DNA from 2 places in the Pseudoalteromonas sp. SWXJ133 genome. Region 1 is predicted to be linked to the other one. Evidence: predicted binding sites of a transcription regulator. Region 1 holds the regulator's gene; the other holds the start of a gene.

Region 1 (8,061 bases):
GTATAACTGGCTTAACACAATGGTTACCTCGTTTGTTATTTTAATTCTTGGTTTTGCAGCTCTTGTTTGGAGTGCAGACAGGTTTGTTTATGGCGCTGCGGCTCTTGCTAAAAACTTTGGTGTACCTACACTTATTGTTGGTTTAACCGTGGTAGCTATGGGCTCTTCAGCACCCGAAATGATGGTTTCAGCCTCTGCCGCTCTGGCTAACAAAACCGACACAGCGGTTGGCAATGCTGTTGGCTCTAATATTACAAACATTTTACTTGTGTTAGGTATCACTGCTCTATTTCGCCCTCTTTCAGTTTCATCAAGTACATTAAAACGTGAAATGCCATTAGTGATGCTCGTATCTTTAGCTACTTGGTATGTGTTCTCAGATAACTACTTTTCATTTAATGAAGGTGTTGCACTTTTGGTTGGCTTTATCGTATTCATCGGTGGGTTAATTATTGTATCTATGCGTGCAAAAAACCAAGATGACCCATTTGTCTCAGAAGCCTGCGACGACGTCCCTAACGATGTACCTACGAAAAAAGCGGTATTTTGGTTAGTTGTCGGCATGATACTCCTACCTGTTAGCTCTCATTTTTTAATAGGTTCGGCTGTAGATATTGCTAAATACTTCGGCTTAAGCGACTTAGTCATTGGCTTAACAATTATTGCCATCGGTACTAGTTTGCCTGAACTTGCCGCTTCGGTTGCAGGTGTACTTAAAAATGAAGATGATTTAGCACTAGGTAATATTGTTGGCTCAAACATATTTAATATTCTAGCGGTATTACCACTTGCCGGTATTATTAACCCTTCTGCCATTGACCCATCATTAGTAAGCCGAGACGTATTAATTATGATTGGCGCAACACTTGCTCTTATTATTATGTCATTGAACTTTAGAGGCACCCAACGTATCAATAGAGTAGAAGGCGGCTTATTGCTAATAGCGTTTTTGGGTTACCAAGGGTATATTTTTAGTCAAGTAGGGTAAATAATGGCAACGCTAAATTTTATTGAACAAGGCCTTCGCGTTTTAGATGTTGAACGCCAAGCACTTAGTGATATTGCACAATATGTAGATGAGAATTTTCATAACGCATGCCAATTAATGTACGACTGTGAAGGCCGTATTATTGTCATTGGTATGGGTAAATCAGGTCATATTGGCAATAAAATAGCAGCAACCCTTGCAAGCACTGGCAGTCCTGCATTTTTTGTTCACCCTGGTGAAGCAAGTCATGGTGATTTAGGTATGATCACTAAAAATGACGTGGTTATGCTTATTTCTAATTCAGGTGAGACCAGCGAAGTTTTAAATATCATTCCCGTTTTAAAACGACTTGGTGCCAAAATGATATCGATGACTGGCAATACGCAATCAACCATGGCGACCCTTGCTAATGTGCATGTGTGCATTAAAGTAGAAAAAGAAGCCTGCTCATTGGGACTAGCTCCTACATCAAGTACCACTGCAACACTTGCGATGGGCGATGCCATGGCAGTTGCATTATTAGAAGCTCGCGGCTTTACTGCTGATGACTTCGCGTTATCTCACCCAGGTGGTAGTTTAGGTAAGCGCTTATTACTCACTTTAAAAGATGTTATGCACGGCGGCGTAAATACACCTATTATTAGCGTTTCACAAACAGTTAAAGACGCCCTTATTGAAATGTCTGCTAAAGGGTTAGGCATGACAGCCATTGTTGATGATAATCAGCAATTAGTAGGCCTATTTACCGATGGCGATTTACGTCGTATTTTAGAGCAAAGAATTGATATTCATACAACACAAATAGATGTTGTTATGACTAAGTCATGTACTACGGCTACGCAAGATATTTTAGCCGCTGAAGCGCTTAATATTATGGAACACAAACGTATAAATGGCTTAATCGTTGTCAATGAGCTAAATCAGCCTATTGGCGCATTGAACATGCAAGACCTATTAAAAGCAGGAGTGTTATAAATGCAATTTGAAGAACTCTATCAACCGCTGAGCGATGATGCAAAAGCACGCGCTAAAAAAGTAAAGCTACTTATATGCGATATTGATGGTGTATTTTCTGATGGCCGTATTTATCTTGGTAATCAAGGTGAAGAGCTAAAAGCATTTAATACAAAAGATGGTTTTGGCATTAAAGCGCTTATAAACAGTGGCTTTGAAGTTGCTGTAATTACTGGTCGTCATTCACAAATAGTGCAACAACGTATGAGCAGCTTAACCGTACAGCATATTTATCAAGGCCAAGAAAATAAGCTCATTGCCTATCAAGAGCTAAAAGATAAACTCAACCTTAGTGATGAACAAATTGCTTATATCGGTGATGATGGTCCTGACATGCCCGTTATGGAATTCGTCGGCTTTGCTGTTGCAGTAAATGATGCCCATCCACTTATTAAACGTTTATCACACTATGTAACGCAAATGCCTGGCGGCTTTGGCGCAGTGAGAGAGCTTACCGACCTGCTCATGCTTGAAAATGGTAAAGCATTAACTACACAAGGCACTAGTTCATGAATGCAGCGCGCATAATATTAAGCGTTTTATTCATTAGCTGTATGGTTTGGCTTTGGTACCCTTATTTTACACAAACTAATGTTGCACCTCAGGCTGAGCCTGAAGTTATTGCAAAACCTGACTACATAGCTATTGAACTCAAACAAACAGCCTATGACGAGCAAGGTAAAATTAGCCACAAAGTCACTGCTGCTAAAATGGAGCTATATCAGCAATTAGGTTTTACATTTTTTGAAAAACCCATTTTTACTTTATATAACGAAAAGCAAACGTGGCAAATAAATGCAGACGAAGCAACATTATACGAAGACAAGCAATTAATTTTAGAAGGTAATGTGGTTGCCAAAAACTTAACCGATAACGCCATGATAGACAAAATCAATGCTGATAATATTCAGGTAGATATAAAGCTATTAACAATGCGTTCGGAGCAACCCGTTATCATCACCGGACCCAATTTAAAAATCACTGGTAAAGGCCTAGAAGCCGACTTAAAAACCGAAGTGATAAAACTAATTAACCATACGCGAACCATATATTATGACCAATAAAATATTAAAATCACTTATTATTCCTACACTTATACTAGCGTTTAATAGTAGTGCTGCAGAGCAAAACTCGCAACCTGCTGCAAATCAAATTTCAATAAGCGCCGATAAGCAAGAAGGCCAATTAAAAGCTAACGTGGGTATTTTTGAGAAAAACGTTGAGATTATTCACGGTAATCGCCGAATTACAGCAGACCGCCTCGAAGTACATAAGCGCGATGAACTTGGTGATAACCAGCAACTATTAATTGCCACGGGTAGCCCTGCTCGCTTTGAAGAGAAGCAATCAGATGGCACAACTATGAGCGCCAGTGCAGACGAAGTTCGTTACGATGTATCTAAACGTTTTTTAACGCTCGTTGGTAATGCAGAAGTATCGCAAGCAGGACAAAAAATTAATGCTAAAAGTATTACCTACGATATAGAACAACAGTTAATCAGTGCCGAAAAAGATGAAAACTCAACTGACCGCGTTCACACTATTTTAGTGCCTATCGAAACTAAAAAAAGTAAAAAAGACGATAAAGGTCAGCCATGAGTACATTAAAAGCAGAACTATTAGCAAAGAGCTATAAAGGTCGTGAAGTTGTCAAAAACGTCGGCCTTGAAGTCAAAGCAGGCAGTATTGTTGGTTTACTTGGTCCTAACGGCGCAGGTAAAACCACCACGTTTTATATGATTGTGGGACTTGTACCTAGCGACAAAGGTAAAATTTCTATCGATGATAACGATATTACTCTTTTACCTATGCATAGTCGTGCTAGATTAGGCATTGGCTACTTACCACAAGAGTCTTCAATTTTTAGAAAACTGACTGTTTATCAAAACTTAATGGCAATTTTAGAAACACGCAAAGAGTTAAATAAGCAAGCCCGAGAAGACACGCTCGATAAATTATTAGATGAATTTAGCATACAACACATTCGTGATAGCCAAGGTATGGCATTATCGGGTGGCGAACGTCGCCGCGTGGAAATAGCACGTGCGCTGGCAGCCGATCCTAAATTTATATTATTGGATGAACCATTTGCAGGTGTTGACCCGATTTCGGTATTAGATATAAAGAAAATAATAGAACATCTCAAAAATCGTGGGATTGGTGTATTGATTACCGATCATAACGTAAGAGAAACCCTTGATGTTTGTGAAAAAGCCTACATTGTTTCTCATGGGGAGCTGATTGCATCAGGTACTCCAGAACACGTATTAAATGATAAAACAGTACGCGATGTTTACTTAGGCGAGCAATTTAGGCTGTAACATTTACGCCATGTCTTTAAGCATCTGCTAGTATTAATTATAACAACATAAAAGGATTGTTAGAGATACATGAGGCAATCACTACAGCTGCGCATGGGCCAGCAACTTACAATGACTCCACAGCTGCAACAAGCTATTCGTTTGTTGCAACTCAGTACATTGGATCTCCAGCAAGAAATACAAGAAGCTCTCGACAGCAACCCGCTATTAGAGGTTGAAGAGGCAGATTATTCAGAAGACGCTGCAGGTAAAAACGAGCAAAAAGCTGATACCGATGACATAACTGTTAGCGCATCTGCCGATGATGCTCCAAGCGAATATGAACAAGATAGTGGTGAAGCACTTGCAAAAGACACGCTAAGTGACGACATGGCTATGGATGTTAGCTGGGATGAGTACATGAGTGCCGCCCCTGCAGCATCATCAGGTCCAATGCCTGAAGACGAGTCAATATACCAAGGCGCCTCTACTGAAACGCTCCATGAGTATTTAATGTGGCAGTTACAACTAACGCCATTTAGCCCTACAGACGAAGCTATTGCTATTGCGATTGTAGAAGCCGTCGATGATTCAGGTATTTTAACACTAAGCTGCGAAGAGATTTTAGAAAGCTTTAATCAAGAAAACGAAGATGATAACGAAGTCGAACTTGATGAAATTGAAGCTGTATTAAAACGCATCCAACTGTTTGATCCTGTCGGTATTGCTGCGCGTAGTTTACAAGAGTGTTTGTGTATTCAGCTTAACCAGTTTGACAAAGAAACACCTTACATTAATGAAACAAAAATGATTTTAACCGAGCATATTGATTTATTAGCTGCTCGTGACTATCGTACATTAATGAAGAAAACTAAGCTCAAAGAAGAAGAGCTTAAAGAAGTAATGACATTAATACATACTCTTAGCCCTAAACCTGCAGATACTATTGTAAGAGAAGAATCTGAGTATGTTATTCCTGATGTGTCAGTTAAAAAAATAAAAGGCCGCTGGGTTGTTGAACTAAACCCAGATAGCATGCCTAAAATTCGTGTTAATAGCCAATACGCAGCAATGTCTCGCACTGTAAAATCCAGTGGTGACAGCCAGTTTATTCGCTCGCATTTACAAGAAGCTAAATGGTTTATTAAAAGCTTAGAAAGTAGAAATGACACGCTATTAAAAGTAACCAATTGCATTGTTAAGCAACAACAAGGCTTTTTTGAACACGGCCCTGAAGCCATGAAACCAATGGTTTTAAATGATGTTGCTGAAATGGTAGAAATGCACGAATCAACGATTTCGCGCGTAACAACCCAAAAGTATATGCACACACCCCGTGGTATATTTGAGCTAAAATACTTTTTCTCAAGCCATGTAAGCACCGAAAACGGTGGTGAATGTTCATCTACGGCTATACGTGCTCTTATCCGAAAATTAATCGCTGCAGAAAACTCAGTAAAACCATTGAGTGATAGCAAAATAGCGGATATATTGGCTGAGCAAGGAATTAAAGTAGCGAGACGCACAATCGCAAAATATCGCGAATCTCTGTCTATTCCACCGTCAAATCAACGTAAAAGTTTGATTTAAGACGCTAAACTAAGAGGGTAATGCTTATGCAACTAAACTTAACTGGTCGCCACGTAGAATTAACCGATTCACTAAGAGACTATATTAATACTAAATTTGCGAAGCTAGAAAGACACTCTGATCATATTAATAATGTTCATGTCATTCTCGATGTAGAAAAATTAAACCAAAAAGCAGAAGCCACGATACACGTAAGCGGTGCTGAGCTATTTGCCTCTACAGAACATCAAGATATGTATGCCGCCATTGACTCGTTGATCGACAAGCTCGATCGACAAGTAATTAAACACAAAGAGAAGCTTGCTCGACACTAATATGATGAAATTAAGCTCACTTATATGCCAGGACTGCAGCAAAGCTGCGGTCCTTTTTAATAGCAAAAAAAGAATTTTAGAGTTCATTAGCGAACTTGCTCACGACAAACTTCCGTACCTACCGCAACAAGATATTCTTAATGCTTTAATGAGCAGAGAAAAATTGGGTAGTACAGGTATAGGGCGTGGCATTGCCATTCCTCATGGAAGAATGAGCGGTGCAGAAGAGCCTTTGGCTTTAGTACTCGTTAGCGAAACTCCAATAAATTTTGATGCGATCGATAATCGCCCTGTTGATATTTTCGTCGCACTCATCGTACCAGATGGCGATAACCAGCAGCACTTAAAGACTCTAGCAACCATTGCTGATAAACTAAACAACAAAGATTTTTGTAAACAGTTACGCAGTGCAAAATCAGATACTGAGCTTTACCAAGTTATTGTCAATCAATCATAGTTTTATAAAGGGTGTTAAATGGAGTTAATTATCATAAGCGGCCGTTCTGGTTCTGGAAAGTCGGTTGCTTTACGCGTTGTAGAAGATTTAGGTTATTATTGCGTAGATAATATTCCAGTTAACTTGCTTCCTTCATTAGTTCGCAGTGTGTCTGATAGCTACGATAAAATTGCTGTTAGCATTGATGTGCGTAACATCCCTAAACAACAAGATGAATTTAACGATATTCTTGAATACTTGCCAGGCTTTGCAAACCCTACGTTATTTTATTTAGATAGCGACGATCAAACATTGATCAAACGTTTTTCTGAAACTCGTAGATTACACCCACTATCAATTGACTCGTTGCCTCTTGATTTAGCCATCAAAAAAGAAAAAGAATTACTTGATGTATTAATCACTCGCGCCGACTTTATGATAGACACGACTGATTTGAGTGTTCATCAACTTGCTGAATCTATTCGTGAAAAGATTTTAGGTAAAAAAGATAAGCAACTGATTGTCACGTTTGAATCATTTGGTTTTAAATACGGCATACCAAAAGAAGCCGACTATGTATTTGATGCACGCTTTTTACCAAATCCACATTGGGAACCTGAATTAAAACCTTTAAATGGGTTAGATCAACCCGTTAAAGATTATTTGGCCAATCACAGCATTGTGCAAAAATTCACATGGCAAATTCAAACATTTGTACAAACGTGGTTACCGCACTTAGAGCGAAATAACCGCAGTTATTTAACTATTGCTATTGGGTGTACAGGCGGACAACATCGCTCTGTATATTTAGCGCAAACCATCGGTGAAAGTTTTGCAATGACACATCCCAATGTAAAAATTCGCCATCGCGAACAAGAAAAATAATATAGCGGAATAAGAACCTGTTCAGCTTAGGTAGAGTAAATTATGCATTGTGAAGACACTTTTTTAATAAAAAATAAATTAGGATTACACGCCAGAGCTGCTACCGTGCTTGCCCAGTTGGCAGTGCAGTTTGATGCTACAATTACATTATTTCAAGACGACAAAGAAGCGGCAGGCGATAGCGTACTTGCACTAATGTTACTTGAAAGTAGCCAAGGCAAAGAAGTAAAAGTTGTATGCAAAGGCCCCGATTCTGAGCAAGCTTTGCATGCTGTTGGAGAATTAATAGCACAACGTTTTAATGAACAAGAATAAACAGTTATAAGAATAATACTCGCATTACAAATGCCTCGACTAAAACAGATATATAAAATAAATACGGTTAGTGACGCCAGTTAACTCACCTCTCCCCATAAAGTAACATAAGAATTTATAAAGGACGCCAATGCCTGAAGCTTTTGAACAAGATTACCCGCTACAACAACTAAAGCAGGTGACTAAGTCACTCAATAGTGGTCAATTTGTTCAAGTTAG
Region 2 (8,061 bases), on a different contig from region 1:
AGTACCAATACTTACTTTTGTAGTTCCCTCTGGTAACGCAATATTTTGCGCTAAAGGAAGGCCATTAGTATTAACAAGTAATGATTCTGAATTAAGCTGAAACTGACCGTTACGAGTATATAAAAGCTCGCCATCTGGGTTTTCTATTTGAAAAAAGCCCTGACCAGCAATTGCGACATCTAACTGGTTGCTGGTTGTTTCAAAGCTACCTTCTGTGAACTCTTTTTGAGTACCGTTAATTCTTACACCAGTACCTACTTGTATACCCGACGGTAACTGATTTAAATCATCAGCTTGAGCACCCGGTTGTTTTTGCACTTGATAAAATAAATCTTCAAACACCGCTCGGTCTTTTTTAAAGCCTGCTGTACTTACGTTAGCTAGGTTATTCGAAATTGTTGTCATTCTTAAGTCTTGAGCAGCAAGACCTGTTTTACTTACCCATAATGCTGAATTCATAATTTACTCCCTTTTTATGCCTGTCCGCTAATAAGTTTATTGCCGCTTGTTGCTAGTTCATCAGCTGACTTCATCATTTTTACATTCATTTCAAACTGACGACTAATATTCATCGTTTTTATCATTTCAGCTACGGCATTTACGTTAGAGCCTTCTAGGGCTCCTGTTCTTACTTTTATAGTGTCGTCGGCTTGTAAAGGCTGCAAATCTGGGCTTCTTAATAAGCCATCTGGGCCTTTAACTAAATTTCCGTCTGTACTTGCTAACTTAATACGCGCATCTTCAGCAATCACACCACCACCAATTGGGGTTAAGTTAATAATGCCGTCGGAGCCAATTTCAACCTCACCAAATTCAGGCAATTGAATATCACCACCATCACCTTGTAAGCGACGGCCGCTTACTGTTACAAAGCCATCAGCATCAACCACAAGATTACCCGCACGCGTATATGCAGGGTTTCCGTTGTCATCCATTACTTCAAGGTAACCACCATCACTTAGCGCAATATCTAAATTACGACCAGTATCCATAATAGGACCAGATGATAAATCAGTTGTCACTGGAGTTAATTGAGCCATGTAGCGTGTACGAAAACCATTGCCAACAACCATCATCGATTGAGCTTGTTCCATGTCAGCTTTAAAGCCAGTCGTACTTACGTTTGCTAAATTGTTGGCTGTTACTCGTAAAGCAGTATTATTTAGCTCAGCACCAGAAACTGCGGTATAAATTAACTTTTCCACACTCTATTTCCTTAAGTATTACTAAACAAAATTTGCATCATTTCATCAGCACTACTGATTGTTTTAGCATTCGCTTGGTAATTTTGCTGAAATGACATTAAGCCAACTAACTGCTCACTAATGTCTACATTCGAGCCCATAAACGAACCTGACAGTAATTTACCTAGTGCTCCACTATCTGGCTCGCCATAAAGCGCATTACCAGATTCTTCTGTTTGATACCAAACTGTATTACTGCCTTGCTCTAAACCATCTACGTTAGCAAATGAAGCCAATACAACCTGCCCTTGTAGCTTTGATTCACCATTTGTAAAAGTAGCAAATACTTTACCGTCGTCACCAACGGTTACACCCGAAAATGCACCTGATGTATAACCATCAGCATCATTTTCGTTTACGCTAAAGCTTGAACCAAATTGAGTTGTACCATCAAATTTTAGATTTATAGCTAGAGCAGCTGCACCACTACTTATTTCAGCATTAGTTGTCGCTGTAGCACCTGCTACACCCACTGCCAAATTAACCGCTGTTACATTTGGAGCTGTGGTGTACGGAACCATTTGACCATTAGTATCAAATTCCATAGTTAATGTGCCTGCAGAAACCAGAGTGCCCGTACCGTCATCAACGTCTTGCGAACCAACAGTTGCACCTACTGCTGTTAAATCACCTGCAGTTAATGGCTTTCCGTCAAGGAAAAACATAGCTTGCCATTCGTTGCTACCTGTATGGTTAAAATACTGGGTCATTACATGGCTATTACCTAATGAGTCAAACACTTCCGTTGATTGCGAGAAGTTATATTGACTACCATCTGTAGGGTCAAAAAGCGTTGGCGCTGTAGGATATGAAATTACATCACTCGCTGAACTTAAGTTACCGTTGAAGTTAATTTCGGTGCTTGCTTTTGCTTCAATATTTGAGGCTTCAACTTTTAGGTCAGTTAAAACACCCGATACAATAGTAGGATCGCCACCAGCAGCTTCTGATATGCCAAAACCTTGTAATTTTGCACCATTGGCATTTACAATATTTAGTTCATTATCAAGTGTAAATTGACCTGCTTGGGTATAAGCTGTTCGGCCATTTTCTGATACAGCAAAAAAACCTTGCCCGTCAATAGCAATATCAAGCGAATTACCCGTACGAACAATCTCACCACCTGTTACAAAGTCTTCTTTGATGTTTGCAACTTTAACACCACCACGTTGACCACCATTATAGACAGCAGCAAATTCCGCCGTATTATTTTTATATCCGGCAGTACCTGAGTTTGCGATGTTATTACTTGTTACTTCTAAACCTGTTTGAGTACTTTTTAGGCCACTAAGACCAATATTAAACATAGACATATTATTTATTCCTTATTCAATTATTTATGCCAGTTGATTGATTTCAGTAAGACTAAAATTACCCAAGCCGTCAACTTGTAATAAAATATCTTCTGGCGTTTTGCCAACAGATACTCGTTCAACACTACCACTTAGCCATGTATCAAGCTGTTTAGGTACGCCTTGTGTTGTTGAATAAGCTCTCACGGCATATCCTCCTGCATTTTGATTTTCAAACTCAAAACGCAACTCACCAACACCTGAATAAGGTAAGTTTTTCTCTTCTACCATTACGCCGTTTTCGTTATAAAGCTGTACAGTCACTGAATCAGCAGCAGTATCTAAATTAACTAAGCCAGCGACATTACCGTCTTGCTCTAACGCAATACTGCTTGCTTTTACATCAACAGATTCGCCAACGATTTTGGTTGCCTCTAAGACTGCTAAGCTACTCATGTAATCTAAACTCTGAGTCGTATTTTGTCTGATACCTTGTAGCGACTCTACATTAGAAAACTCAGCTAGCTGGCTAACATAAGCTGTTCCATCCATTGGTTCTAGAGGGTTTTGATTGCTAATTTGAGCAACTAATAACTCTAAAAACATCGTAGACATTTCTTCTGATGAACTATTCCCAGATATGTTTGAAGTACCGTTAACAACATCTTGCGCATTTTGACTAGTTGTATTCACTTGCATTTTATTATTGTCCTAATTTGAGAATACTTTGTTGCATACTGTTAACGCGTCCCATAACTTCTACCGAAGTTTGGTAACTACGACTCGCAGACATCATGTCGGCCATTTCTTCTAATACATTTACGTTAGAGTAAAAAACATAACCATCATTATTAGCAATAGGGTTATTTGGCTCATAGCGCTGTTCAACTGTTCTTTTGGATTCTGTAACGCCCAAAACATCAACAGACGCTGAAATAGACTGACCGTCCTGGGTTTGTTTATATAAAGCCGAAAACACAGGCTTAAGAGCTTTGTAAGCATCTTGTTCAGAGCCCGCTGCTGTATCTGCGTTTGCAAGGTTTGAAGCGATAGTGTCTAAGCGAATTACTTGCGCACGCATAGCACTTCCACTTGAATCATAAATAGAGTTAAAAGACATTACACTTCTCCTTTAATTACTTTATACAAACCATTTATTTTCATATTAAGAAAAGTCAAACTGGTTTGAAAATCCATACTGTTATTTGCAAACTTAGCTTGCTCAATATTTAGCTCAACAGTGTTACCATCAGCCGACGGTTGGTACGGCACTCTGTATTTTAGTTCTTCGGCTTGAGCACCTGCAAAGGCAACATCTCGATTTTGTGAAATACTTGATGAAACACCATCCATAATTTGACGGTAATCTACATCTCGAGATTTAAACCCCGGTGTATCTACGTTAGCCAAGTTACTTGCTATTATCTCAGCGCGATCTAGCCTTAGCTGCATTGAGAATGGGTGCACTCCCAACGCCTTATCGAATAGTTCCATTGTTGCCTCTACTTTTTGATTCTTGTATGCTCGTCTGTTCGCACACCTCTATCTATAGCAGCTGACAATACAAACTTTATGCCAACTTTAATTAAAGATAAAAACCAATGAGTTACTCAAAAAAAACGACTTTCACAACAAACAGAGCGGAAGGTAAGCTTCCCCAAGGGAAGCACTGCGTTTTCCGCTTTATTTTTGTCTTATCATTTTTTAGTGCTCATACCTTCGCCAACAATATAAATTTTGAAAAAAAAATAAATACCTACTTACAAAATGAAATTGATACATATTTAGCAACAATAAGTTCAAGTAATCAGCAACAAAAAATAGAGCTGTTCATTCCCAGGGGTAGTAAAGGTTTAAGCTGCAATGACCTACAAATAAGCCGTTCGAAGAAAGATACTCCCCCAGCAGGAAGAATTAGTCTTTCTGTAGAGTGTGATAGCCCTAAATGGCGTTTTAGGGCTAGCGCCAAAATAAATTTATGGGTAAGACTTGTTGCAGCTAAGCGTAATATAAGTAGAGGAGAGGTACTTACAGCTGATCTTTTAGAATATAAAAGCGTAGATATAAGCAAGCATCTACATTCAGCAGAGGCGAATATAAGTAAAGTATTGGGCTTGTCCGTTAAGCGAGAATTAAGAAAAAATGATATAATCTCCCGCAGGTACCTAGAAAACAAGCAATTAGTTAATAAAGATGAGCACATCTTACTACAAGTTAATTTTGCAAATTTTTCAGCCAATGTAAAAGCTATCGCACTGGAAGACGGACAACTAGGTGAAATAATAAAGGTGAAAAACCTGTCATCTGACAAAGTCGTTCAAGGTAAAGTGATTGATGTAAGAGTGGTAGAAGCAATTTTATAAAAATAATATACAAAAAAAGTTAAGTTTTAAAGATTATTAGTCGCTATCTTCCTGCATGCAGGTATTAAGTAGCCTCAAACATAATGAGTAACACACTATGAACATTACAAATACGCCAACAACACAAGTTGAACAAATCAATAAATTGAGTTCTCGATCTTCTGCTTTAAATACTCCGGAGAAGAAAGTTCAGTCAGTTCCAGAGAAAAGCACAAGCGAAGTAAGCGAACTAAGTAAGTCTATAGACTCTACTTTTGAAAACTTAGCGTCGCAATCGGATGTTGACATGGACATGGTTGCACAAGTTAAAGCTGCTATTGCTAACGGCGAGTTTCAGATAGATATTGATGCGACAGTTAACGCACTTATTGAGTTACATAAATAATGAAAATTAATACCATAAAAGAGTACATACTCAGCTTAAAGGACGATATAAAAAAGCTAGACTCTTTAATTAAGTTTCTTGAATCTCAGTATGAACTGTTAAGTCGACGCGATAATCAGTTAAAAGAGCATAATGATAAAATGCTCGAATTATTAGATAGCCTTAACGGCTCACACATACAACGAGATAACTTTTTAGTTAGCTTGGGTTTGCCTAGTGGAAAAGAAGGGCTTACACAGCTAAGAGAAAAGCTACCTAGTGATATTAAAAGTGTCACCACAAAATTATTACAGGAACTAGAAATAAAAACTAAAACCTGCAAAATGATGAATGAGAGATCTGGTCAACTACTCTCAAGTCAACGCAGATTAGTGCAACGTTTAACTGGTGGTGAAAACAAACAAGCCTACCCAGAAATGCAATTATAAGATTAGTTATACTTATACACGCTCGCTCTGGGTATCCTCATAAATTTATCGCCATACCATACTCTATTATTTTAACCTTCATATAAAACCCTCAATTTTGAAACTCACAAAGCCTCTCTGTAATAGTTACAGGCCTATATGTATATTTTATTAAGTTTTATCCATAATAATAATCCCCACAGGTTAAATTCAACCTAATTAATTGATTTTAAAAGACAAATATAAAACGCCTTTATTGGTACATGTTTTGCTTTTATATAACTGACAGTTAATTCACTAACCTAAAGTAAGGATAAACTTATGAACAGCGATCGTATCGAAGGTAATTGGAAAGAACTTAAAGGTAAGGCTCAACAAAAATGGGGCGATCTTACCAACGACGATTTAGATAAAATTGAAGGTAGCCGTACAGAGCTAGTTGGTAAAATTCAGCAGCAATACGGTAAATCTAAAGAAGAAGCAGAGCGTGAAGTTGATGAGTTTGAAAAAGGTCGTTAAACCGCGTTAACCGCTTTTAAAAAAACCGCCATTTGGCGGTTTTTTTGTTTAAGCTGTAGGTTATTTAGCTACGCTTTTAATTGGTTACCAATCGGTAACTGCCTAATACGCTTTCCGCACGCTGCAAAAATAGCATTACATAATGCTGGCGCATAAACCGGTGTAGATGGCTCGCCAACACCTGCTGGTGGTGCATCGCTTTGTACAATTTCAACGTCAATCTCAAGAGGTGAGTCGCTCATACGCGGTACGCGGTAATCATGAAAGTTACTTTGCTGTACGCGCCCTTTATCAAAGGTAATACCATCGCTGATTGCAGTTGTAATACCGTAAATAGAGCCACCTTGGGTTTGGTTTTTAACCGTGTCGGTGTTTACAACCGTACCCGCATCAATGGCAACCCACGATTTAATTACTTTTAAATCGCCAGCATCCGACACTTCCACCTCAACTACCGTAGCTACGTAAGTTAAAAAGCTTCTATGTGCTGCTATGCCTAAACCTCGACCTTTAGGAAGTTCTCGACCCCATTTACTCATGTCAGCTACTTTTTCAATAACATGGCGCAGCCTGCCAATATCTAACGGATAAACCGCTTTATCGCCACCGTAATTATCGTATGTAGCATTTTGCTCAGTTACATCAACAATACGACTCGGACCTATCGTGTCTAGTAAATAGTCTTTTTGGTCGCGACCGGCTTTGTGCGCTGCTTCACCAATAAATGACTGAATAGCAAAGGCATGAAAAATATTTGATACAGAACGCATCCAACCAATTCGTGCTTTAGCAGGCGCATCACCGTTTTCTAACTTCATGTTAGGTGTGTTAATGGGGTTATCGGTAAATCCTAAGCGCAGTTCAAAGCTTCCTGGCGTAGTCGCCCCTTCTGAAAAGGTAGAGGTGATCGGTGAAAACGCGGTGCGGTGTAAATAAGATTCTATAGCACCATTTTTATCTAGCGATGCTTCAATGTGCTGAGCCGAAACTGCATGGTAAAAACCATGTTGTATGTCGTCTTCACGCGTCCATTGCACACGAATAGGCTTGCCTACTTTCATTGAAAGGTAAGCCGCTTCTGCTGAAAAGTCAGGTTTTGACTTACGCCCAAAACCGCCTCCTAACATGGTAACGTGAACATTAATTTTGCTCTCATCCATGCCAAGCATTGCAGCCACTGTTTTCATATCGGCTTGTGGATTTTGCGTAGCAGCCCATATATCAACACTGTCTTTGTTGTACATAGCTGTTGCACAAGGCGGCTCCATTGGTGCTTGAGCAAGATGCGGTGCGTAATAATCAGCTACCAATTTATTGCTCGATTTAGCCAACACGCCCATGGCATCGCCTTTATCACGTATGTTTGCCTGTGGTGTTTGTACTGTTTTTAGTAATGACTTTTTAAATTCTTCTGAATTGTAATCGCCATTTTTGCCATCATCCCACACCACTTCTAATGCTTTACGCCCTTGCCATGCAGTCCATGTGTTTTTAGCTATAATCGCAATGCCACCTTTTGGCTGAAACTGCGGTGCGCCTTTTGGTGCAGGTATTTCAATAACATCTATAACGCCGTTTATCGCTTTTGTAGCACTGGCATCAAACGACTTAACAACACCGCCTACTACCGGCGGGCGTTCAATTATAGCCACCAGCGCTTGTGGTTCGCGTACATCGGCTGCAAATATAGCTTTGCCTGTTACTAAATCGGCTAAATCTATGTGCGCCATGCCGGTATTAATGTAGCGCCATTCTTTGCGTGTTTTAAGTGTTAGTTTGTCAGCTTCTGGTGGCGTTATTGTAAATGCTAAGTCAATTAAATCTTTATAAGTAAGCGATTTACCTGAGCTG

The links. Region 1 encodes sigma-54, which starts transcription at its own class of promoters, with help from an activator protein. Its sites were predicted from a motif close to GTTGGCACGNNNNTNGNNT; they were not measured.
Region 2: the regulator sigma-54 is predicted to act here: its motif matches at 4,098-4,116, upstream of flgB (flagellar basal body rod protein FlgB).

Annotation. Positions count from the first base shown of each region.
Region 1 covers NZ_JADYXJ010000003.1:112,935-120,995, forward strand. Annotated here, with positions in the region: gene I6F40_RS03400 (calcium/sodium antiporter) at 20-988, shown strand; gene I6F40_RS03405 (KpsF/GutQ family sugar-phosphate isomerase) at 992-1,963, shown strand; gene kdsC (3-deoxy-manno-octulosonate-8-phosphatase KdsC) at 1,964-2,515, shown strand; gene lptC (LPS export ABC transporter periplasmic protein LptC) at 2,512-3,066, shown strand; gene lptA (lipopolysaccharide transport periplasmic protein LptA) at 3,056-3,601, shown strand; gene lptB (LPS export ABC transporter ATP-binding protein) at 3,598-4,323, shown strand; gene I6F40_RS03430 (RNA polymerase factor sigma-54) at 4,393-5,892, shown strand; gene hpf (ribosome hibernation promoting factor) at 5,919-6,206, shown strand; gene ptsN (PTS IIA-like nitrogen regulatory protein PtsN) at 6,211-6,663, shown strand; gene rapZ (RNase adapter RapZ) at 6,682-7,527, shown strand; gene I6F40_RS03450 (HPr family phosphocarrier protein) at 7,570-7,842, shown strand; gene mgtE (magnesium transporter) at 7,973-8,061, shown strand, end outside.
Region 2 covers NZ_JADYXJ010000006.1:119,869-127,929, reverse strand. Annotated here, with positions in the region: gene flgG (flagellar basal-body rod protein FlgG) at 1-459, opposite strand, end outside; gene I6F40_RS06495 (flagellar basal body rod protein FlgF) at 474-1,205, opposite strand; gene I6F40_RS06490 (flagellar hook protein FlgE) at 1,217-2,557, opposite strand; gene I6F40_RS06485 (flagellar hook assembly protein FlgD) at 2,582-3,235, opposite strand; gene flgC (flagellar basal body rod protein FlgC) at 3,240-3,656, opposite strand; gene flgB (flagellar basal body rod protein FlgB) at 3,656-4,030, opposite strand; gene flgA (flagellar basal body P-ring formation chaperone FlgA) at 4,138-4,899, shown strand; gene flgM (flagellar biosynthesis anti-sigma factor FlgM) at 4,997-5,284, shown strand; gene flgN (flagellar export chaperone FlgN) at 5,284-5,712, shown strand; gene I6F40_RS06455 (CsbD family protein) at 6,013-6,210, shown strand; gene I6F40_RS06450 (xanthine dehydrogenase family protein molybdopterin-binding subunit) at 6,279-8,061, opposite strand, start outside.